Regions from separate parts of the Bradyrhizobium sp. P3_C3 genome, predicted to be linked through region 3. Evidence: predicted binding sites of a transcription regulator. Region 3 holds the regulator's gene; each other region holds the start of a gene.
What was found. The regulator PhoB, encoded in region 3, activates phosphate uptake and scavenging genes when phosphate is short. The targets are predictions, from matches to a motif close to TGTCATNNANCTGTCAT.

Region 1 (5,350 bases), on a different contig from region 3:
TCGTCTTCACTGGCAGCCACGAGAACGCGATCCTGGCGCTGGCGCAGGGCACCGTCGACGTTGCGGCCAACCAGTGGACCAGCGATGACGATTCCACGCTGGCGCAGATGCTAACCAAGGGCATGCTGAAGAACGCGGACGGCTCGCCGATGAAGAAGGACGATTTCCGGATCATCCACAAGTCGGCACCGATCATCAACGGCCCCTACGCCTACAATTCCGACCTGCCGGAAGATGCCAAGGCGGCGATCGCCAAGGCGTTCTTCGACGCGCCGGCCAAGGACAAGGCGGCCTTCGATCGCCTCCAGGACGGCCAGAAGAAGGGTTTTCATCCCGCCACCACCAAGGACTGGGATGGCACGATCGAGCTGATCAAGTTCGTCGATGCACTGCGTAAAAAGAAGGCGTCCTGAGTTTCGGGACGATAGCACTGGAGCCGGGTCGATGGACCCGGCTCTTTCTCTTTGATCGACCACCTTCCCTGGCCAGATGACCGTCGCGGTTTCGATCCTCCCCGAGCAGCAGCTCGCCGTGCTCAACGCGGCCTATCGCCAGGCGGTCGCGCGCAAGCGGCTCCGACTCCTGTTGGGGGTCGCGATCTTTGCCGCAGCGCTGTTTCTTGCCGCGATCGGCGCGGAAGTGAACCTGCGCACCTTCTTTGCCCATTTCGGCAATTTCATCAGCTATTTCGACCGCATCCTCACGCTCGATAGCGGCCAGCGGGTCTGGACCGATGCCGGCGAGTGGCTGTGGGGCTGGCGCAAATGGCTGAAGATGCTGGGCGAGACGCTGCTGATCTCCTACGTCGGCACGCTGATCGGCGCGACCTTGGCCTTCGCCTTGAATTTCTTCGCGGCTGAGAACACCTCACCGTCGCCCTGGCTGCGCTTCGTGGTGCGCCGCCTGCTCGAATTCGCCCGCACCGTGCCGGGCATCGTCTTCGCGCTGATCTTCGTGATCGCCTTCGGCCTCGGGCCGATGGCCGGCGTGCTCGCGATCGCGATCCACTCCACCGGCGCGCTCGGCAAGTTGTTCTCCGAGATCGTTGAGAATGCCGACATGAAGCCGGTTGAAGGCATCCGCTCGACCGGCGCGAGCTGGCTCTCCTGCATGCGCTTCGCCGTGGTGCCGCAGGTGACCGCGGGCTATGCTAGCTATGCGCTGCTGCGCTTCGAGATCAACGTCCGCGAGGCCTCGGTCATGGGCTTCGTCGGTGCCGGCGGCATCGGCCAGGAGCTCGTCGTCGCCATCCGCAAGTTCTATTACTCCGACGTCAGTGCCATCCTACTCACCATCATCATCACGGTCTTCATCATCGACATCAGCACGGGCTGGCTGCGCGGCCGTCTGTTCGGCAAGGAGGCGCGGACGTGACGAGACCGCAGGAGGTCGACACGCGAGAGCTTCGCGCACGCTACCCCGATGTGTTCGACCGCCCCGCCTCGGCGCGGCTCGCGATGCCGGCGATGATCGTCGCGGCGTTTGCGATTCTGGTCTACGGCCTCGTCGATCTCGACTTCTCGCCGTCGCGATTCTTTGCAGGGCTGAGCCAGCTCGGCTGGATCAGCCTGATGATGATCCCGCCCGATCCTGGTTCCTCGCTGCCGGTCTATCTGAAGGCGCTGGGCGAGACGCTGTCGATCGCCCTGCTCGGCACGACGCTCGCCGCGCTGTTAGCGCTTCCGGTCAGCCTGCTGGCCGCGCGCAACGTCATACCTTCGCAGATTTTGCGTTTTCCGGTCCGCCGTTTCCTGGATTCGATCCGCGGCGTCGACACCCTGATCTGGGCGCTGGTGTGGATTAACGTCGTCGGGCTCGGCCCGTTCGCCGGTGTGCTTGCGATCGCGGTGTCGGATTTCGGCGCGTTCGGAAAACTGTTCTCGGAGGCGATCGAGGGTGCCGACCAGAAGCAGGTCGAGGGCGTCCGCGCCTCCGGCGGCAGCGCTTTGCACGAGATCCGCTTCGGCCTGCTGCCGCAGGTGCTGCCCGTGATCGCCGGCCAGGTGCTCTATTTCATCGAATCCAACACGCGCTCGGCCACCATCATCGGCATCGTCGGCGCCGGCGGCATCGGCCTCCAGCTCGCCGAGCAGATCCGCGTGCTGGAATGGCAGCGGGTGTCGTTCCTGATCCTGATGATTCTGGTCGCCGTCGCCGCGATCGATTTCATCTCGAGCAAGCTGCGCTTTGCGATCATTGGGCGCAGGGCGGTGGCGTAGCTTTCTTCCTTCTCCCCTTGTGGGAGAAGGTGGCGCGAAGCGCCGGATGAGGGGGCTGCCTCCTCGAACTCAGATCGGTGTTTGCAGAGACATACCCCTCACCCGTCTCGTCGCTTCGCGACGAGCCACCCTCTCCCACAAGGGGAGAGGGGAAGAGAGCGCCGCTCACCCGTTCTCCACCAGAAACTCCACCCGCTCCGCCGCGAACCGCGAATGCTTCGTCACCAGCGGCTTGCCGGCGAGATCGTGGTCGGTCGCGTCGACCACCAGGATCGGCCGTCCCAGCGGCAGATCGAGCCGCGCGGCGTCGGTCGCGTCCACGATGCCGGCGGTGATCCGGGTCGCGCCGCGGCTGTAGTCGCGGACGCCGTAATGCTCGAGCAGTTTCGTCATCGAGCGCGTCGCGGCGAACACCTCGCCCGCGCCCGGGAACAATTCCGCTGACAGCCAGGTGGTGGAGACGCAGATCGGCGTGCGGTCGGCGAGGCGGATCGCCTCGATTCGCACCAGCGGTGCACCGGCCCTCAATCCCAGTTCGCGCGCGAGTTCGCGGGTTGCGACGTCGCCGGACGCTTCGATCAGCCGGCCATGCGGTTCGCGGCCATCCGCGCCGACGATCTCGGAGAAGCGGGTGCGCGAGCGCAAGGGATAAGCAAGGCGCTGCGCCTCGACATAGGTTCCGCTGCCGCGTTCGGCGCGCACGATGCCGCGCTCGGCAAGCGCMGCCAGCGCGCGCCGCACGGTGTGGCGGTTCACCCGATAGGTTTCGGCGATCTCCATCTCGCCCGGCAGCTTGTCGCCGGCTGCAAAGCGGCCGTCGGCGATGCCGCGCTCGATGCCGTCGGCAACGAGGCGCCACAGCGCGACGCCCGAAGAGGCTGTGTCCTGCATGCTCATGTCGCCGAGAAGCCTACTTCAGAAATCACACGTTTGTCACGAAACAGTCATGGCGCTTCCGTATCAAGTTGTCTATTATCATAGACAACTTGGATTCGGCAAGTTCTGTCAAAAGCTCGGTGGATTTGGTGACCCAGCACAATAACCAGCAAGTCCAGCGCAAGGCCGCGATGGCCGTGCTGGCGCACGCGGAGGCGGGCGAGATCGCCGCTCGCCTCCGCGCTCTCGCCCTGCCGGCGCATCAGGAGCTACGCGCGCCGGAAAACGGTCTCGTCATGCTGCGCGGCCGGGTCGGCGGCGACGGCGCGCCGTTCAATCTCGGTGAAGCCACGGTGTCTCGCGCAGCGGTCCGGCTCGCGAGCGGCGAGGTCGGCTTCGGCTACACGCTGGGGCGCGATGGCGAAAAGGCGCGGCTGATCGCGCTGTGCGACGCACTGGCGCAGTCCAGTGATTTCGGCGAGGCGGTGGAGCGTGACGTTATCGCGCCGTTGCGCGAGCAGCTTATGATCCAGCGCAAGCAGGCGGCCGCCGAGACCGCCGCGACGAAGGTTGATTTCTACACCATGGTGCGCGGTGAGGGGTGAGGCCATGACCACGATTGCGGAACTACCGCCGGGTTTCGTCGACAAGGTGTTGTCGGCGCAATCGACCTTTCGTTCCGTCATGGACGCGATGGCGCGGCCGGGCTCGGTCCAGCGCATCGTGCCGATGGCGGGAGCGCCCGAGCCAACGATGCGCGGCACTGCCGCGATCGCGCTAACGCTGTTCGATCACGACACGCCGCTCTGGCTCGATGCCCGGATGGCGGAGAGGTCGGACGTGGTGAAATGGCTCAAGTTCCACACCGGCGCGCCGGTGGTGCAGGACTCTTCGATCGCGAGTTTCGCGCTGATCAGCGACGGCGCGGCGCTGCCGTCGCTCGAGCGCTTCGCGCTGGGCACGAATGAGTATCCGGATCGTTCGACCACGGTGATCCTTCAGGTCGAGAGCCTGAATTCGGGGCGCAGTTTCGAACTGCGTGGCCCCGGCATCGACGGTGTCGCGACGCTTCAGGCCTCGATCAGGCCTTTCGACCTGTTCGAACGGCTGCAGTTCAACGAGGCGCTGTTTCCGCGCGGCATCGATTTGGTGCTGGTCGCCGATGATGCCGTGGTTGCGATCCCGCGCACCACCCGTGTCGTGAATAAGGGAAGCTAGTCGCATGTATGTCGCAGTCAAGGGCGGCGAGCGCGCCATCGAGAACGCCCATCGCCTGCTCGCAAATGCGCGGCGTGGCGACCAGAGCGTTTCCGAAGTCACGCTCGACCAGATCTCGGAGCAGCTTGGGCTCGCGGTGGACCGCGTCATGAGCGAAGGCTCGCTCTACGACCGTGAGCTCGCGGCGCTCGCCATCAAGCAGGCGCGCGGAGACCTGATCGAGGCGATCTTCCTGGTCCGCGCCTTCCGCGCCACCCTGCCGCGCTTCGGCGCGAGCGAGCCGGTCGAGACCGGCGCGATGCGGGTGCAGCGGCGGGTGTCGGCGACCTTCAAGGACATTCCCGGCGGCCAGATCCTCGGGCCGACCTTCGACTACACGCATCGTCTGCTCGATCCCTCGCTTGGCCAGGGCTTTGTGCCTGAAGTGCCGGCGACGGCCGAAGCGTCGACGGCGCCCACGCCGCGTGTGACCGATATCCTGGGCCGCGACGGGCTGATCGAATCCTCGCCGCGGGCCGAAGACGGCGCCAGCGTCGGCGATCTCACGCGCGAACCTCTGAACTTCCCGGCCGATCGCGACCTGCGCCTGCAAAACCTCGCGCGCGGTGACGAAGGCTTTCTGCTGGCCATGGGTTATTCCACCCAGCGCGGTTACGGCCGCAACCATCCCTTCGTCGGCGAGATCCGCTTCGGCGAGGTCGAGGTCGAATTTTTCGCGGAGGACGTCGGCTTCGCGGTGCCGCTCGGCTCCATCGAGCTCACCGAGTGCCAGATGGTCAACCAGTTCAAGGGCTCGGCGACGGAAGCGCCGTGCTTCACCCGCGGCTATGGTCTCGCCTTCGGCCAGAGCGAGCGCAAGACCATGTCGATGGCGCTGGTCGACCGGGCGCTGCGTGCCCGCGAGCTCGGCGAAGAGGCCGTGGCCCCGGCGCAAGATGAAGAATTCGTGATGTCGCATTCGGACAACGTCCAGGCGACCGGCTTCGTCGAGCATCTGAAGCTGCCGCACTATGTCGACTTCCAGTCCGAGCTCGGGC
Region 2 (5,350 bases), on a different contig from region 3:
CGCGGCCGAATAGACCGCGAAGCAGATCTGATTGTCGAGGCGCTGCGGGTCCAGCGCCGATAATTTCCGGGGCATCGAGAATCTCACGCGGTTTCCTCCATTCTGGGATCGGGCGGCCGTACATTCAATTGCGAACAATTAAATGTGAGGCATGCAAATTTCAATTGCGCACAATCTAATTGTTTGCGATGTAGGTTCCACCCCAACCCGAACACCTGAGGAGACGAAAATGTCGGTAAACGTCCTGTACAAGACCAGCGCAAAGGCCACCGGCGGCCGCGATGGCCATGCCGCGACCCTCGACGGCGCGCTCGACGTCAAGCTCACCACGCCGAAGGAACTCGGCGGCGGCGGCGGCGCCGGCAACAATCCCGAGCAGCTGTTTGCGGCCGGCTATGCCGCCTGCTTCATCGGCGCGATGAAGTTCGTGGCCTCGCAGGGCGGCCCGAAGGTTCCGGCTGACGCCTCGGTCACCTCCACCGTCGGCATCGGCCCGCGCGCGGCCGGCGGCTTCGGTCTCGACATCGATCTGGCTGTCTCGCTGCCGGGCCTCGCCCGCGCGGAAGCCGAGGCGCTGATCGAGAAGGCCCACCAGGTGTGCCCCTACTCCAATGCCACGCGCGGCAATGTCGACGTTCGCCTGACGGTCGTCTGATCAAACGGCGGATTGGCTGGCCCGAGATCCCCCTCGGGCCGGCCGCTTCCTCTAGTTTTGTTGTTTTGCCACGCCGCGGGATTGCACGGCGGCACCGCATACGCCCCTACGCACCAAGCCATTGCTGGCGCAAAAAAACCTCGCTAGGCCTGTGATCAATGATCGACACAGGGGAAGCGAAGGCATGACTGAAGCCGTTTTGGGCGCAATGAGCGGACTGCGCGTCATCGATCTCACGCGCGTGCTCGGCGGTCCCTACTGCACCCAGATCCTCGCCGACCACGGCGCCGACGTGATCAAGGTCGAGCCGCCCGCCGGCGACGAGGTGCGCGACTGGGGCCCTCCGTTCCACGACGAAGACGCGGCCTATTTCATCGGCATCAACCGAAACAAGCGCTCGATCGGCCTCGACCTCGCCTCCGAGGGCGGCCGTGTCGTGCTGCTGAAGATGCTCGAGACCGCCGACGTCCTGATCGAGAATTTCAAGCCGGGCACGCTGGAGAAATGGGGCATCGGCAACGATGTGCTCAGCAAGAAATTCCCGCGCCTGGTGCATTGCCGGATCTGCGGCTTCGGCGCCGACGGTCCGCGCGGCGGCAATCCCGGCTATGACGCCATCATCCAGGCGATGACCGGCATGATCGCGGCGACCGGTTCGCCCGAGAGCGGACCGATGCGGATCGGCGTGCCGCTGGTCGACATCACCACCGGCCTTTATGCGGCGATCGGCATCCTGATGGCGCTGTCGGAGCGGCAGCGCTCGGGCCAGGGCCAGTTCCTGGAGACGACGCTGTACGAGACCGGCCTTGCCATCATGCATCCGCACACCGCGAATTATTTCATGCACGGCAAGCCGCCGTCGCTCACCGGCAACGAGCATCCCAACCTCGTGCCTTACGCGATCTTCCCGACCAGGACCGACGATATCTTCATCGGCGTCGGCAATGACGGCACCTTCCGCAAGCTCGCCAAGGAAATCGGCAAGCCCGAGCTCGGCACCGATCCGCGCTTTGCCCGCAACAAGGACCGCATCGCCAATCGCGAGGCGCTGCGGGCCGAGCTCGCCGCCGTGTTCAGCCAGCACGAGGCCGAGCCGCTGTGCAATCGTCTGCTCGCCGCCGGCCTGCCCGCAGGTCCCGTGCAGAAGATCGACCAGGCCTTGACCAACCCGCACACGATCGCCCGCGGCGATGTCATCGAGAAGGACTGGTACAAGGGCGTGGCCTCGCCGATCCGGCTCGATCGCAGCAAGCCGAGCCTGCGCCGCCTGCCGCCGAAATTCAGCCAGCACTCCCAGGAGGTGCTGGGCGAGTTCGGCTACTCCAAATCGGAGATCGACGCGATGGTCGAAAAGGGCACGGTCTGCGGCCCCGAGCGCAAGCGCTAAACGCCCTCGCCGCCTCACCCGAGCAAATGCCGCACTGCGGCGCGGGCACGCATGTGCACCGCGAACGGAGGAAGCTGCGCGCTCGGCATTCGCCTATTTGACGGCTTCCCTTTTGGCCGCGCTTGCTGCTTTCGTTTCTCCCGCTTACACAGTCATGTGAACGTCATATGGCGCTGCTAGCGCAAGCGCTTCTTTTTGACGGCCAAGGGAGGTTTACTTGATGGCTCTTCGACACTTTGGGGCGGCTGCCGCAGTTGCGATCACGATCGGCATGGGCGCATCGCCGGCCTTGGCCGTGACCGAAATCCAGTGGTGGCACGCGATGACCGGCGCCAACAACGACGTCATCGTCAAGCTCGCCACCGACTTCAACGCCTCGCAGACCGACTACAAGGTGATCCCGACCTACAAGGGCAACTATCCCGATACGATGAACGCCGGCATCGCGGCGTTCCGCGCCGGCAACGCCCCGCACATCATGCAGGTGTTCGAAGTCGGCACCGCGACCATGATGGCCGCGACCGGCGCCGTAAAACCCGTCTACAAGCTGATGGCCGAGGCCGGCGAGAAGTTCGACCCCAAGATCTACCTGCCCGCCATCACCGGCTACTACTCGACCTCGAAGGGCGAGATGCTGTCGTTCCCGTTCAACTCGTCGTCGACCGTCATGTGGGTCAACCTCGACGAGCTCAAGAAGGCGAATGTCGAGATCCCCAAGACCTGGCCGGAAACGTTCGAGGCCGCCAAGAAGCTGAAGGCTGCGGGTCATGACACCTGCGGCTTCTCGGGCTCCTGGGTCACCTGGGTCAATCTTGAGCAGCTCTCCGCCTGGCACAACGTGCCGCTCGCCAGCAAGGCCAACGGCCTCGACGGCTTCGACACCGTGCTGGAGTTCAACGGCCCGCTTCAGGTCAAGCATCTCGAAACCCTGGTCGAGCTGCAGAAGACCAAGACTTACGACTATGCCGGCCGCACCAACACCGGCGAAGGCCGCTTCACCTCCGGCGAATGCCCGATCTACCTGACCTCGTCGGCGTTCTTCGGCAACGTCAAGGCGCAGGCCAAGTTCAACTTCACCGCCGTGCCGATGCCATACTATCCGGACGTCAAGGGCGCTCCGCAGAACTCGATCATCGGCGGCGCTTCGCTCTGGGTGATGGGCGGCAAGTCGGCCGACGAATACAAGGGCGTGGCGAAGTTCCTGACCTTCCTCTCGGACACCGATCGCCAGGTCTACATCCACAAGGCCTCGGGCTATCTGCCGATCACCAAGGCGGCCTACGCCAAGGCGAAGGAAGAAGGCTTCTACAAGGATCAGCCCTATCTCGAGACCCCGCTGATCGAGCTGACCAACAAGGAGCCGACCGACAATTCGCGCGGTCTGCGCCTGGGCAACATGGTTCAGCTGCGTGACGTCTGGTCGGAAGAGATCGAGCAGGCGCTGGCCGGCAAGAAAACCGCCAAGCAGGCGCTCGACGCCGCCGTCGAGCGCGGCAACACGATGCTGCGGCAGTTCGAAAAAACCGCCGTCAAGTGAGGCGATGAGCGGCAGGCCGCAAGCCGGCCTGCCGCTCACCTGACATCATGCAAAAGCAAGCCATTTTCCAAGCAAAACTATTGCCCTACGCGCTGGTTGCGCCCCAGCTCGCGATCGTCTTGATTTTTTTCTACTGGCCGGCCGCGCAGGCGGTGATCCAATCCTTCCTGCTCCAGGACGCCTTCGGTCTGTCGACAAGCTTCGTCTGGTTCGAGAATTATCAGGACCTGTTCAAGGACCCGGCCTATTTCGAGGCGGTTGTCCGTACGTTCGTCTTTTCGTTCGCCATCGCCGTCTCGTCGCTGTCCTTCGCGCTCTTGCTCGCCGTGATGGCGGACAAGCCGCTGCGCGGCTCAATGCTCTACCGCACGCTGCTGATCTGGCCCTATGCGGTGGCGCCACCCGTCGTCGGCGTGCTCTGGATCTTCATGCTGCATCCCTCGCTCGGCGTGCTGTCGCGCTATCTGCGCAACCTGGGCGTCGACTGGAATCCGCTGCTCGACGGCAACCAGGCGGCTGGGCTGATCATCCTCGCCGCGGCGTGGAAGCAGATCTCCTATAATTTCCTGTTCTTCCTCGCCGGCCTGCAAGCGATCCCCCGAAGCGTGTTCGAGGCCGCCGCGATCGACGGCGCCCGTCCGATGCGGCGGTTCTGGACCGTGACCTTCCCGCTGCTGTCGCCCACGATCTTCTTCCTGCTGGTCGTCAACATCGTCTACGCCTTCTTCGACACCTTCGGCATCATCGACACCATGACCCGCGGCGGTCCCGGCACATCGACGGTCACGCTGGTCTACAAGGTCTATTCCGACGGCCTGCTCGGCGGCAATCTCGGCAGCTCGGCAGCGCAATCGGTGATCCTGATGGTCATGGTGATCGTGCTGACGGGAATCCAGTTCCGCTTCGTCGAACGCAAGGTGACCTACTGATGGTCGAAGAAGAGGGCTTTCGGCGCTACGTCGCCCACGCGATTCTCTGGATCGGGATCGCGATCGTCGCATTCCCGGTCTACATCGCGATCGTCGCCTCGACCCAGGACAACGCCCTGATCGCGAACGGGCAGATGTCGCTGCTGCCGGGCGGCCATTTCTTCGAGGTCTACTACAAGACCATCTTCGTCGGCACGAGCGGCTCGACCCGCGAGCCCGTCGGCAACATGATGCTGAACTCGCTGGTGATGGCGCTGGCAATCGCGATCGGCAAGATCGCGATCTCGATCATCTCGGCCTATGCGATCGTGTATTTCCGCTTTCCGTTCCGGATGGCGATCTTCTGGATCATCTTCATCACGTTGATGCTGCCGGTCGAGGTGCGCATCTATCCGACCTACAAGATCGTCGCCGATTTGCACATGCTCGACAGCTATGCGGGCCTCGCGCTGCCGCTGATCGCGTCGGCCACCGCGACGCTGCTGTTCCGCCAGTTCTTCATGACCGTGCCGGACGAGCTGCTGGAGGCCTCGCGCATCGACGGCGCCGGCCCCTTGCGCTTCTTCTGGGACACGCTGCTGCCGCTGTCGCGCACCAACATGGCGGCGCTGTTCGTGATCCTCTTCATCCTCGGCTGGAATCAATATCTCTGGCCGCTGCTGATCACCACGCGTGACGACATGCAGACCATCCAGGTCGGCATCCGCAAGATGATCACCACCACCGACGCGCTGACCGAATGGCCGATCGTGATGGCCACCGCCGTGCTCGCCATGCTGCCGCCGGTGTTCGTCGTCGTCGCCATGCAGAAATTGTTCGTGCGCGGCCTGGTCGAGACCGAG
Region 3 (5,350 bases):
GCGCGCCGCCCGATCGGCATGGCGATCGAGCTGCTCGCCGGCATTCCCTCGATCATCTACGGCATGTGGGGCTTCTTCGTGCTCGGCCCGTTCCTGGCCAACACGTTCCAGCCTTTCATGATCAAGATCTTCGACGGCATCCCCGTGCTGGGCGCGATCTTCGCAGGCCCGCCGTCCTATCTCAGCCTGTTCAACGCGGCGCTGATCCTCGCCATCATGGTGCTGCCCTTCATCACCTCGATCTCGGTCGACGTGTTCAAGACGGTGCCGCCGGTGCTCAAGGAAGCCGCCTACGGCGTCGGCTGCACCACCTGGGAAGTCGTGCGCAGCGTGGTGATCCCCTACACCCGCGTCGGCGTCATCGGCGGTGTCATGCTGGCGCTCGGCCGCGCGCTCGGCGAGACCATGGCGGTGACCTTCATCATCGGCAACTCGTTCCGCATCTCGTCGTCGATCTTCGCCCCGGGCACCACGATCTCGGCGGCGATCGCATCGGAGTTCGCCGAGAGCGACGGCCTGCACCAGTCCGGCCTGATCCTGCTCGGCCTGCTGCTGTTCGTGCTGACATTCTTCGTGCTCGCGGCTGCACGGTTGATGCTGATGCGTCTTGAAAAGAAGGCGGGGAAGTAACATGAACCCGATCTACGCACGCCGCCGCCGCATGGACATCGTCATCCGTGTGCTCTGCCTGGCTGCCGCTGCCTTCGGCGTCACATGGCTCGCGCTGATCCTGATAACGCTGCTCTACAACGGCATTGCCGGCCTGAACCTGGAGCTCTTCGTTGCGGACACGCCGCCTCCGGGCTCGACCGAGGGCGGCCTGCGCAACGCCATCGTGGGTTCGATCATCATGACCGTGCTCGGCGTCGGCATCGGCGCGCCGCTCGGTCTGTTCGCCGGCACCTATCTCGCCGAGTACGGCCGCAACGACCGCCTGACCTCGGTGATCCGCTTCATCAACGACATCCTCCTGTCGGCGCCCTCGATCATCATCGGCCTGTTCATCTATGGTGCGGTGGTGGTGCCGATGCGCGGCTTCTCGGCGATTGCCGGCTGCCTCGCGCTTGCGGTGATCGTCATCCCGGTGGTGCTGCGCACGACCGAGGACATGCTGCTGCTGGTGCCGAACGCACTGCGTGAGGCGGCCTCGGCGCTCGGCCTGCCGCGCTCGCTGGTGATCAAGCGCATCGCCTATCGCGCGGCGCGCTCGGGCCTCATCACCGGCGTGATGCTGGCCACCGCCCGCGTCGCCGGCGAGACCGCGCCGCTGCTCTTCACCGCGCTGTCGAACCAGTTCTTCAGCCTGGGTCTGAACAAGACGATGGCGAACCTGCCGGTCACCATCAACAATTTCGTGCAGAGCCCCTACGCCTACTGGAAGCAGCTCGCCTGGAGCGGCGCGCTGCTCATCACCCTGACCGTTCTTGCCCTGAATATTGGCGCGCGCATTCTGAGCGCCGAGAGGACCGCAAAATGAGTGATCTTTCCGTATCGATGAGCGCGGCCGGTGGTTTGCCCCAGGCGCCGGTGCTGCCCGAAGCTCCGGCCAAGGTGACGGTGCGCAACCTCAATTTCTATTACGGCGAGCACCACGCGCTGAAGAACATCAATCTGGCGCTCGGCACCAACCGCGTCACGGCGTTCATCGGCCCGTCTGGCTGCGGCAAGTCCACCCTGCTGCGCATCTTCAATCGGATGTACGACCTCTATCCGGGCCAGCGCGTCACCGGTCAGCTCATGCTCGACCAGACCAACGTCCTCGACCCCAAGCTGGACCTCAATTTGTTGCGCGCCCGCGTCGGCATGGTGTTCCAGAAGCCGACGCCGTTCCCGATGACGATCTACGAGAACATCGCCTTCGGCATCCGCCTTTACGAGAAGATCTCGAAGTCCGAGATGGACGACCGCGTCGAGAAGGCGCTGCGCGGCGGCGCGCTGTGGAACGAGGTCAAGGACAAGCTCAACGCCTCCGGCCTGTCGCTCTCCGGCGGCCAGCAGCAGCGCCTCTGCATCGCCCGCACGGTCGCGGTGCGGCCCGAGGTGATCTTGTTCGACGAACCCTGTTCGGCGCTCGACCCGATCTCGACCGCCAAGGTCGAGGAGCTGATCCAGGAGCTATCCGAGAACTACACGATCGCGATCGTCACCCACAACATGCAGCAGGCGGCGCGCGTCTCCGACAAGACCGCCTTCATGTATCTCGGCGAGCTGATCGAGTTCGACGACACCAGCAAGATCTTCACGTCGCCGACCGACCGGCGCACGCAGGATTACATCACCGGCCGGTTCGGCTGAGGAGACGGAACATGGGTTCTGAACATACCGCAAAGGCCTTCGACACCGACCTCCAGGAGCTCACGCGCCTGGTCGCTGAGATGGGCGGCATCGCCGAGCGCATGATCGTCGATTCCGTCGACGCGCTGATCCGCCGCGACGTCGCGCTCGGCCAGCGCGTCGTCACCATCGACGCCGAGCTCGACGCGCTTCAGAAGAAGATCGAGGAGCGCGCCGTTCTCACCATCGCGCGCCGCCAGCCGATGGCGGTGGATCTGCGCGAGATCGTCGGCGCCATGCGCGTCGCGACCGATCTCGAGCGGATCGGCGACCTCGCCAAGAACATGGGCAAGCGCGTCGCGGCGCTGGAGACGGATTTCCATCCGCTCAAGCTGTTCCGCGGTCTGGAGCACATGACCGACCTCGTGCAGCAACAGGTCAAGTCGGTGCTGGATGCCTATGCCGCGCACGATCTGCCGGCGGCGATGGCGGTGTGGAAGGGCGACGAGGAAGTCGACGCCATCTGCACCTCGCTGTTCCGCGAGCTCCTCACCTACATGATGGAGGATCCGCGCAACATCTCGTTCTGCATCCATCTGATGTTCTGCGCCAAGAACATCGAGCGCATCGGTGACCACGCCACCAACATCGCCGAGACCGTGTTCTACATGATCGAGGGCCAGGCGATCACCGACAAGCGGCCGAAGGGCGACATGACGACCTTCGCCACGACGGTCCCGAACACTTAAGGAGCGACGAACACCATGGGCGCACGCATTATGGTGGTTGAGGACGAGGAAGCTCTCACCGAGCTTCTCCGCTACAACCTCGAAGGCGACGGCTATGACGTCGAGACGGTGATGCGCGGCGACGATGCCGACACCCGCCTCAAGGAGCACATCCCCGATTTGATCGTGCTCGACTGGATGCTGCCGGGCCTCTCCGGCATCGAGCTGTGCCGGCGGCTGCGCACCCGGCCCGAGACCAAGCAGCTCCCGATCATCATGCTCACCGCGCGCGGCGAGGAGAGCGAGCGGGTGCGGGGCCTTGCGACCGGCGCCGACGACTACATCGTCAAGCCGTTCTCGGTGCCGGAGCTGCTGGCACGCGTGAAGGGCCTGCTCAGGCGCGCCAGCCCCGAGCGGCTCGCCACCGTGCTCGCCTATGGCGACATCGAGCTCGACCGCGACAAGCGTCGCGTGGCGCGTTCGGGTCGGCCGATCGATCTCGGCCCGACCGAATATCGCCTGCTGGAGTTCTTCCTGGAGCATCCCGGCCGCGTGTTCTCGCGCGAGCAGCTGCTCGACAGCGTCTGGGGCCGTGACATCTACATCGACGAGCGCACCGTCGACGTCCATATCGGCCGCCTGCGCAAGCTGCTCAATCTCGGCCGCGAGCAGGACCCGATCCGCACCGTCCGCGGCGCGGGCTACGCACTGGATGATCGCTTTGCGAAGGCGGAGCAGGCGTAAGCTCGGTGAGCTGCGGCCACACTCTCGGTGTCGTCCCGGACAAGCGTAAGCGCGGGTCCGGGACACCCACCGCGAGTGATTATTGTGCCAAAAGGTAACTCCGAGTCCCCGTAGCCACATCTTGCGGTGGTTAAGGGTCCCGGATCTGCGCGCGCTTGAGGCGCGCTTGTCCGGAACGACATCGGATTTGTTGAGCCGCCATCGTGTGACGGCTCCTTTCTGAGCTCAGAACGACTTCAGCGCGGACCCGGCTTCGCCGGTGCGCGCCGGCGATCGGCCGCGGGCTGATACGCCACGCGCGAGTGCTGGGCGCAGTAGGGCAGGCCGGAGAGCGCCTTGCCGCCGCAGAAGAAGAAATCCGGGCTCGAGGGATCGCCGACCGGCCAGTGGCAGGTGGCCTCGTTCAGCTCCAGCAGCGACAGCCGCTGGCTCATCGGCACGACGTTGTCGTAGGTGACCGGTTCGGCCTCGACCTCGACTTCGAAGGCCTGCGCCAGCGCGGTGTTGCCGCGCGCGATCGGGCGTGTCACCCGCATCATGTGCTGGGCGGGGCGCGCCTTGCGCGGCCGCGGCGCTGCCGACGAAGGGCTCTTGGCGCGGCCCGACAGGCCGAGCCGGTGCACTTTGCCAATCACGGCATTGCGGGTCACATTGCCGAGTTCAGCGGCGATCTGGCTGGCCGAAAGTCCGGCCTCCCAGAGCTTTTTCAGCTGCTCGACGCGATCATCCGACCAGGTCAAAACGGTCATTGCACCCTTTCCTTCGTCGGCGCCTGCCATCCTGGCGGCCGCACGGCGAATGCCTAAGCTTCGAAAAACCCGTGCCGCCAGAATCCCTTAAGGCTCGCCGGGCGCACCAGATGCGCCCGAACGCTTACGCCGGTACATGAGGACTTAGAGGATCAGAACTGCTGCACGAGATGTCGTATCTGACAAGCCAAACGCTACAATATGGCGTGACTCACGCGCAAGAGTCCGCCGACTCGCTTCCACATGTTCCGTGGCGGAAATACGCAAAATCGCCACCGCAAGACTACGGATTCTGCGTTTCGCGAGGCTTTCCGGGCGGCATTGACACCGGTTTCACCAGGCATAAGATAGTCAGGCGTGCCGCCCTTAAAAGGCGGCACGTTTCGTTTTCCGGGCCGGTCAATGGTGCGTTGCGCAATGCACGCTCACACCGTCCGCAACATTCAAGTGATCGTCATGACTAACAGCGCAGCGCCGCATTTGCTCCCCGTTTTCGCCAGGTCCGACCTCGGTTTCGAGCGCGGTGAAGGCTGCTGGCTGATTGCGACCAATGGCGATCGCTATCTCGATTTCACCTCGGGTGTGGCGGTGAATGCGCTCGGCCATGCTCATCCTGCGTTGGTCAAGGCGTTGCAAGAGCAGGCCACCAAACTCTGGCACATGTCGAACCTGTTCCAGAGCCCGGACGGCGAGAAGCTCGCCGCGCGTCTGTGCAACGAAAGCTTCGCGGACTTCGTGTTCTTCTGCAATTCCGGCGCCGAAGCGCTGGAAGGTGTGATCAAGCTGGTCCGCCATCATCACTTCTCCAAGGGTCATCCGGAACGTTACCGCATCATCACCTTCGAAGGCGCCTTC
Region 4 (5,350 bases), on a different contig from region 3:
GCCTTGATCGCGGGCCAGCCGAAGGTGCCGTTGATGAAGAGGTCGTCGGTCTGGCTGTCGAAGAACTCGACGTCGGCGGCCTGCTGGCCGGCCCTGATGTTCAGGCGGTCGCCGAAGAAGCTCTGCTCGAAATAGGCGTTGTAGAGCCGCTGGTCCGGTAGCGCCTCGATCTCGCTGATGGTGGCGAGGTTCATCACGTAGTTGCGGGAGAGCCCCTGCCCGTAGATCACGAACGCATTGGCGTAGAAGCGGCCGCCGGTCCACCCGACGAGCTTGTCGAGATCGGCATCGACCGAGAGATCGAGGCGGCCGAAATGGATGGCACCACGCTTCACGCCGCCGGAGACGTTGGCGATGTTGTCGGCGATATAGGCGGCGCCGAAATTCAGGCCCTTGTTGGCGAGCCCGTCATGCCATTCGTTGAACCATTTCGGCGCCAGCCATTCGGCCGCGCTTTCGTCCTTGGCGCCGGCGAAGGCGCTGGTGCTCGCCATTGTCGAGGCCAGCGCAATCGCGGCCGCATTTCGCAGCGGAAATCTGTGGGACGTCCCGATCACGGCTGATACCGGCTGCGTACGCTACCTGAAGATACCCGTGCGCCGCATGAACAGATAGGCCGCGCCGACCGACGAGGCCATCAGGAGCGCCGCCCAGAGAAATCCGCTCTCGACGTCGGTGAGCGGCAGGCCCTTGGTGTTCATGCCGAAGATGCCGGTGATCAGGGTCGGCGGCAGCAGCAGCGAGGTCACGATGGAGAGCGTGTGGAGGTGGTGGTTGCTCTCCTCCTCGTTCTTGAAGCGCAGCTCCTCCTCGAGCAGGCGGCTGCGTTCGCGGAGCTCGACGATGTCGTGATCGAGCCCGTCCAGCCGCTGCGCCAGTTTGCCGGCGTGAATGCGCAAGGCCGGCGCGAGATGATCGGTGTTCTTCTGATCGAGGCGGTGGAACAGCACGCGCAGGCCGGTGAGCTGGCGATGCAACCTGACGCAGGTCCGGCGCAGCCGGCCGAGATTGCGGCGCATCTCCGGCTTGGCGTRGTCGGCCAAAATCCGTTCCTCGATGTCGTCGATCTCCTGGCCGAGCTTGTCCGCCATCCGGTCCAGCGTGTCAGCGACCTCGTCGACGATCTTTTCCAGGAGATGGGCGACGTTGTCGACGCGATAGCCGCCTTCGAGCACGCGGCGCGTCGCATCGGCCGAGCACAGCGCCTGATGCCGGCCGCTGACGAGAAGATGCTCGGTCATGGCGAAACGCAGGAACGCGGTCTCTTCCGTCGCGCTGTCGATGTCGCGCACGAGATCGGAGAAGACGCCGTAGACGCAGTGGTCGATGACGTGAAGTTGCTGGAAAGTGTCGTTGGACAGCAGGAGGTCGCGCGCGAGCGGCGGCAGCTGTGACGCCGCGATCCAGGGCCGTGCGCGCGCATCGGTCAGGTTGAAATGCAGCCAGAGCCGGCCGTCATGGCTGAACTCGATCGGCTGGTCGATCGGCAGCGCCTCGGCACTGCCGTCGCCGTGCAGCCGGAACGCCCAGACCAGGCCGGGAATGGCGGGCACAGAATCCGATATCGCGCTGACAAGCTTCGCCGGCTCAGCCATGGCCAACCCCAACCGTCAACAAATGCCCCGTTTCCGGAAGATGGCTGACGGCATCTTCCGGACCTCTCACGGGTACTCAATTACGGCTTTGTTACAGTTTGATGATGGCCGCCCTACTCCGCGGCCAGCCCCGTCGCGGCCATCGCCTCGGCCTCCTTGACGTAGTCGTGCACGACGCGGCCGAACGGCAGCGTGAGATCGGCGATGTAGTGGTGCGCGCCCAGGCAGCGGCGAACCGGGAAATCCGCAACCGGCGCGTTGACATGCGGCACCAGATGCAGCCGGCCGGGCCCCATCCAGGAGCCCTTCGGCACGATGTCGATGAGGTTGATCGCGACGAGCTGACAGACTTCGAGACGGCCGTCGACGCCCGGGATCATCTTCAGATTGATCTGCGTCTTCGACAGCGTCGCACGGGTGCGATCGCCGTTGCCGGCCATGCTCTCGTGCTTGTAGCCCATCGTGCCCATGGCGACGAGCTGACCGGCATATTCCAGCGTGCCCGTCAGCGTGTCCTTGACGATCTCGAGTTTCGGATGGGCATATTTCTTGGGAAAGCCCCAGATCTCGCGACCCGCCGCGATCGGCGGATCATCATCCAGATACATCTGCGAGACGAAATTGACCTCCTCGCCGTTGAGGCGCGCGGGGATGACGAGGCCGGATTCGGTGTAGCTGCCGAAGCCTGAGGAGTCCGGCATCTTGATCCATTCGTAGTGCACGATCGGCTGGTCGATCGGCTCCAGCGGCTCAGGCAGACCGGCGCGGATCAGCTCCGGATCGGTCTCGTAGGTGATGACGAGGAATTCGCGGTTGACGAAGCGATAGGGCCCGGCCGGATAGCTCGGCCCCGCCGCTGGCATGGACGGAAGTCTCAGCACGTCTTCCCTGCGCATCCTGATCTCCTGTGTGTGATGCCCGCCCGGCGGCGTCAGGCCTAGACCGCAAATTGCTAGCCGCCGTCATTGACTGCGATGTGAAGGATTTCCGTCAGGCGCACGACCTCCCGCCATTCCCGCTGCGGTCGGACCTGCATGCGGACGATGCATCGGCGCTGCAATTGTCATCACGCCGTCACTGCCGGACGCAATCGTTTGGTCCACGCTAGGAGGCACCCATGGACGCCCGCACGTCGCAACCGGCTCATCAGACGCATCAGCCTCCCGCACGGGGCTGGCGCCCCGAACGCTGCGACCGCGTCGCGCTGGTGCTGCAAGGTGGCGGCGCGCTCGGCGCCTACCAGGCCGGCGTCTACCAGGCCCTGCACGAGGCCGGCATCGAGCCCGACTGGGTCTGCGGTGTTTCAATCGGTGCGATCAATTCCGCCATCATCGCCGGCAACAAGCCGGAGAAGCGGCTGGAAGCGCTGCGCATCTTCTGGGAGCGCATCACCAATCGCAAGATCTGGCATTACACGCCCGACGGCGACATCTTCCGCCAGTGGCGCAATCTCACCAGTGCGTGGATGACGTCGGCGATGGGCCAGCCCGGCTTCTTCACCCCGCACCAGGTCAATCCCTGGTTCAGCCCGGTCGGCGCGCGCACCGCCACCAGCTATTACGACACGATGCCGCTGAAGGAGAGCCTGCTGGAGCTCGTCGACTTCGACCTCATCAACGAGAAGAAGGTTCGTTTCGCAGTCGGCGCGGTCAACGTGCTCTCGGGCAACTTCATCTATTTCGACAATTCCCATGACGAGATCGAGCCGGAGCACATCATGGCCTCCGGCGCCCTGCCCCCGGCGCTGCCGATGGTTCGGATCGGCACCGATCATTTCTGGGACGGCGGCATCGTCTCCAACACGCCGCTCCAGCATCTGCTGGACCAGGAGGATGCGCTCAATTCGCTGGTGTTCCAAGTCGACCTGTTCAGCGCTCGGGGCGTGCTGCCGCGCTCGATCCAGGACGTGATGGCCCGCCACAAGGACATCATGTATTCCTCGCGCACGCGCCACAACACCGACGTCTACCGCCGCACGCACAATCTCAAGGTTCTGCTCTACAAGGCGCTGGCGAAAGTCCCGGACGAGCAACTCTCCGACGAGGATCGCCAGCTCAAGTCGAGCCTGCGCCGCATGCCGGAGATCGCGATCCTGCACCTGATCTACCAGCAGAAGGCCTATGAGGGCGACGCCAAGGACCATGAGTTCTCGGGCACCTCGATGCGCGAGCACTGGACGAGCGGCTACGAGGACACCAAGCGCACGCTGAAGCGCCGCGACTGGATCAAGATGCCGGACGAAGGCATGGGCCTCGTGGTGCACGACGTGCACCGGGAGACGGAGAGCGCGTAAAGCGCCGCGCGCGCTGCTCCAAACAAAACTGCGAAAACAACCCCATGCACAGTAGACGAGGCATTGCGGATCAACAACTTACGTTTTCCGAAGACGGTTTGACTCGTCGGGCAAAACAGGAGCATGATGGCATCATTCCAAAATCGCACGATGCATCCGCTCCAGGCCGATCGCGCCACATGGTCAGACTGCGCCGCATCCCCTAAATTGCGCGCGGAATGACGTTGGGAGGCTGGCTTGCGCGCCATCAGCGAAGCCGCTTACTTCTTCGACAGCGACAGATTTTTCCCTCCGCAGGAGCCTTCGGGGCGAGCTTGCGTAGCGAAGCGGCGTGCTCCGCCCGATCTGCTCCGGTCGTTGCTTGAAACGCCAGAACGGTCGTCGCGGCAGGTTGCCGTTCGCGTCGGCCGGATTGTTATGAAGTTCTAACCGCAAAACGATCAAGCAAATCGGAGGAGATCGCATGTCCAAAGGAAAAGTTCTCGTTGTCGGCTCCAATGCCACCCGTATCGAAATCCGGGGTGGCGGCACCGGACCGACCGGCCAATACCTCAATGAAACCGTCGTGCCGGCAATGGCCGTGATCGATGCCGGCTACGAGGTGGTGCTGGCGACGCCGAACGGCAAGCAACCGTACATCGATCCGGCCTCCGATCATGCGGCCCATTTCGGCGGCGACGAGAAGGCCTACCGGCGGGGACGCGATTTCTTCGACAAGGACCCGTCGATGACCAACGTGCGCACGTTGCGCGCGATCGTGGACGGAGGACTGGATCAATATGCCGCCGTTTTTGTCCCCGGCGGGCAGGGTCCGGTCGTCGACCTCATGCAGGATCCCGAGCTCGGCAAGATTCTGCGATATTTCCACGAACGGAAGAAGATCACGGCGCTGCTCTGCCACGGACCGATCGCAACTCTGGCCGCCCTGCCCGACGCCAAGGCCTATCGCGCCGCCCTGATCGCTGGCGACAAGGCCAAGGTCGCGGAGCTGGGCAAGGGCTGGCAATATGCGGGATACAAGATGACGGTGTTCACCGCCTCGGAAGAGATACCGATCGAGGAGCAGTTCCTGCACGGCAAGATCTACTTCACCATGCCGGACGCGCTGGGAGCTGCGGGTGCCGAGGTCAGCCGAAGCACCGTCGACTTCGAGCCTTACGTCGTCGAGGACCGCGAGCTGATCACCGGCCAGAATCCGCGGTCCGACCATCCCATCGCGGCAAAGCTGATCGCAGCGCTCGACCGCGCCACTGTGGCGGCGTAAGCGTTCACCCCAATGTCATCCGGCCCGGTGCGCAATTGCGCTCAGGGGCCGGGAGGAAATCGGGACAGAAGCGTGCCTCAGCGGCATCCGGCTTCTTTCGGACCGCGTTCCGTGAAACTAACAGGTCTTCTGCTGCAAGTGCTGCACGCAGGTGCAGGTCTTCGCCGCCGGATATTTCACGTCGTAATAGGGAAAACT

Region 1: the regulator PhoB is predicted to act here: its motif matches at 3,151-3,167, upstream of phnF (phosphonate metabolism transcriptional regulator PhnF).
Region 2: the regulator PhoB is predicted to act here: its motif matches at 2,193-2,209, upstream of ugpB (sn-glycerol-3-phosphate ABC transporter substrate-binding protein UgpB).
Region 4: the regulator PhoB is predicted to act here: its motif matches at 2,657-2,673, upstream of AC1DW2_RS17970 (acetoacetate decarboxylase).

Annotation. Positions count from the first base shown of each region.
Region 1 is NZ_JBFUGY010000026.1:14,929-20,278, forward strand. It holds gene phnD (phosphonate ABC transporter substrate-binding protein) at 1-413, shown strand, start outside; gene phnE (phosphonate ABC transporter, permease protein PhnE) at 490-1,374, shown strand; gene phnE (phosphonate ABC transporter, permease protein PhnE) at 1,371-2,219, shown strand; gene phnF (phosphonate metabolism transcriptional regulator PhnF) at 2,385-3,116, opposite strand; gene phnG (phosphonate C-P lyase system protein PhnG) at 3,236-3,700, shown strand; gene phnH (phosphonate C-P lyase system protein PhnH) at 3,705-4,313, shown strand; gene AC1DW2_RS26390 (carbon-phosphorus lyase complex subunit) at 4,318-5,350, shown strand, end outside.
Region 2 is NZ_JBFUGY010000010.1:93,597-98,946, reverse strand. It holds gene AC1DW2_RS13875 (MarR family winged helix-turn-helix transcriptional regulator) at 1-75, opposite strand, end outside; gene AC1DW2_RS13870 (organic hydroperoxide resistance protein) at 230-655, shown strand; gene AC1DW2_RS13865 (CaiB/BaiF CoA transferase family protein) at 840-2,042, shown strand; gene ugpB (sn-glycerol-3-phosphate ABC transporter substrate-binding protein UgpB) at 2,263-3,579, shown strand; gene ugpA (sn-glycerol-3-phosphate ABC transporter permease UgpA) at 3,627-4,508, shown strand; gene ugpE (sn-glycerol-3-phosphate ABC transporter permease UgpE) at 4,508-5,350, shown strand, end outside.
Region 3 is NZ_JBFUGY010000034.1:43,353-48,702, forward strand. It holds gene pstC (phosphate ABC transporter permease subunit PstC) at 1-630, shown strand, start outside; gene pstA (phosphate ABC transporter permease PstA) at 632-1,477, shown strand; gene pstB (phosphate ABC transporter ATP-binding protein PstB) at 1,474-2,295, shown strand; gene phoU (phosphate signaling complex protein PhoU) at 2,307-3,023, shown strand; gene phoB (phosphate regulon transcriptional regulator PhoB) at 3,039-3,746, shown strand; gene AC1DW2_RS31420 (GcrA family cell cycle regulator) at 3,983-4,495, opposite strand; gene AC1DW2_RS31425 (aspartate aminotransferase family protein) at 4,952-5,350, shown strand, end outside.
Region 4 is NZ_JBFUGY010000014.1:3,963-9,312, forward strand. It holds gene AC1DW2_RS17960 (carbohydrate porin) at 1-557, opposite strand, end outside; gene AC1DW2_RS17965 (transporter) at 579-1,595, opposite strand; gene AC1DW2_RS17970 (acetoacetate decarboxylase) at 1,709-2,491, opposite strand; gene AC1DW2_RS17975 (patatin-like phospholipase family protein) at 2,713-3,888, shown strand; gene AC1DW2_RS17980 (type 1 glutamine amidotransferase domain-containing protein) at 4,352-5,152, shown strand; gene AC1DW2_RS17985 (TadE/TadG family type IV pilus assembly protein) at 5,270-5,350, opposite strand, start outside.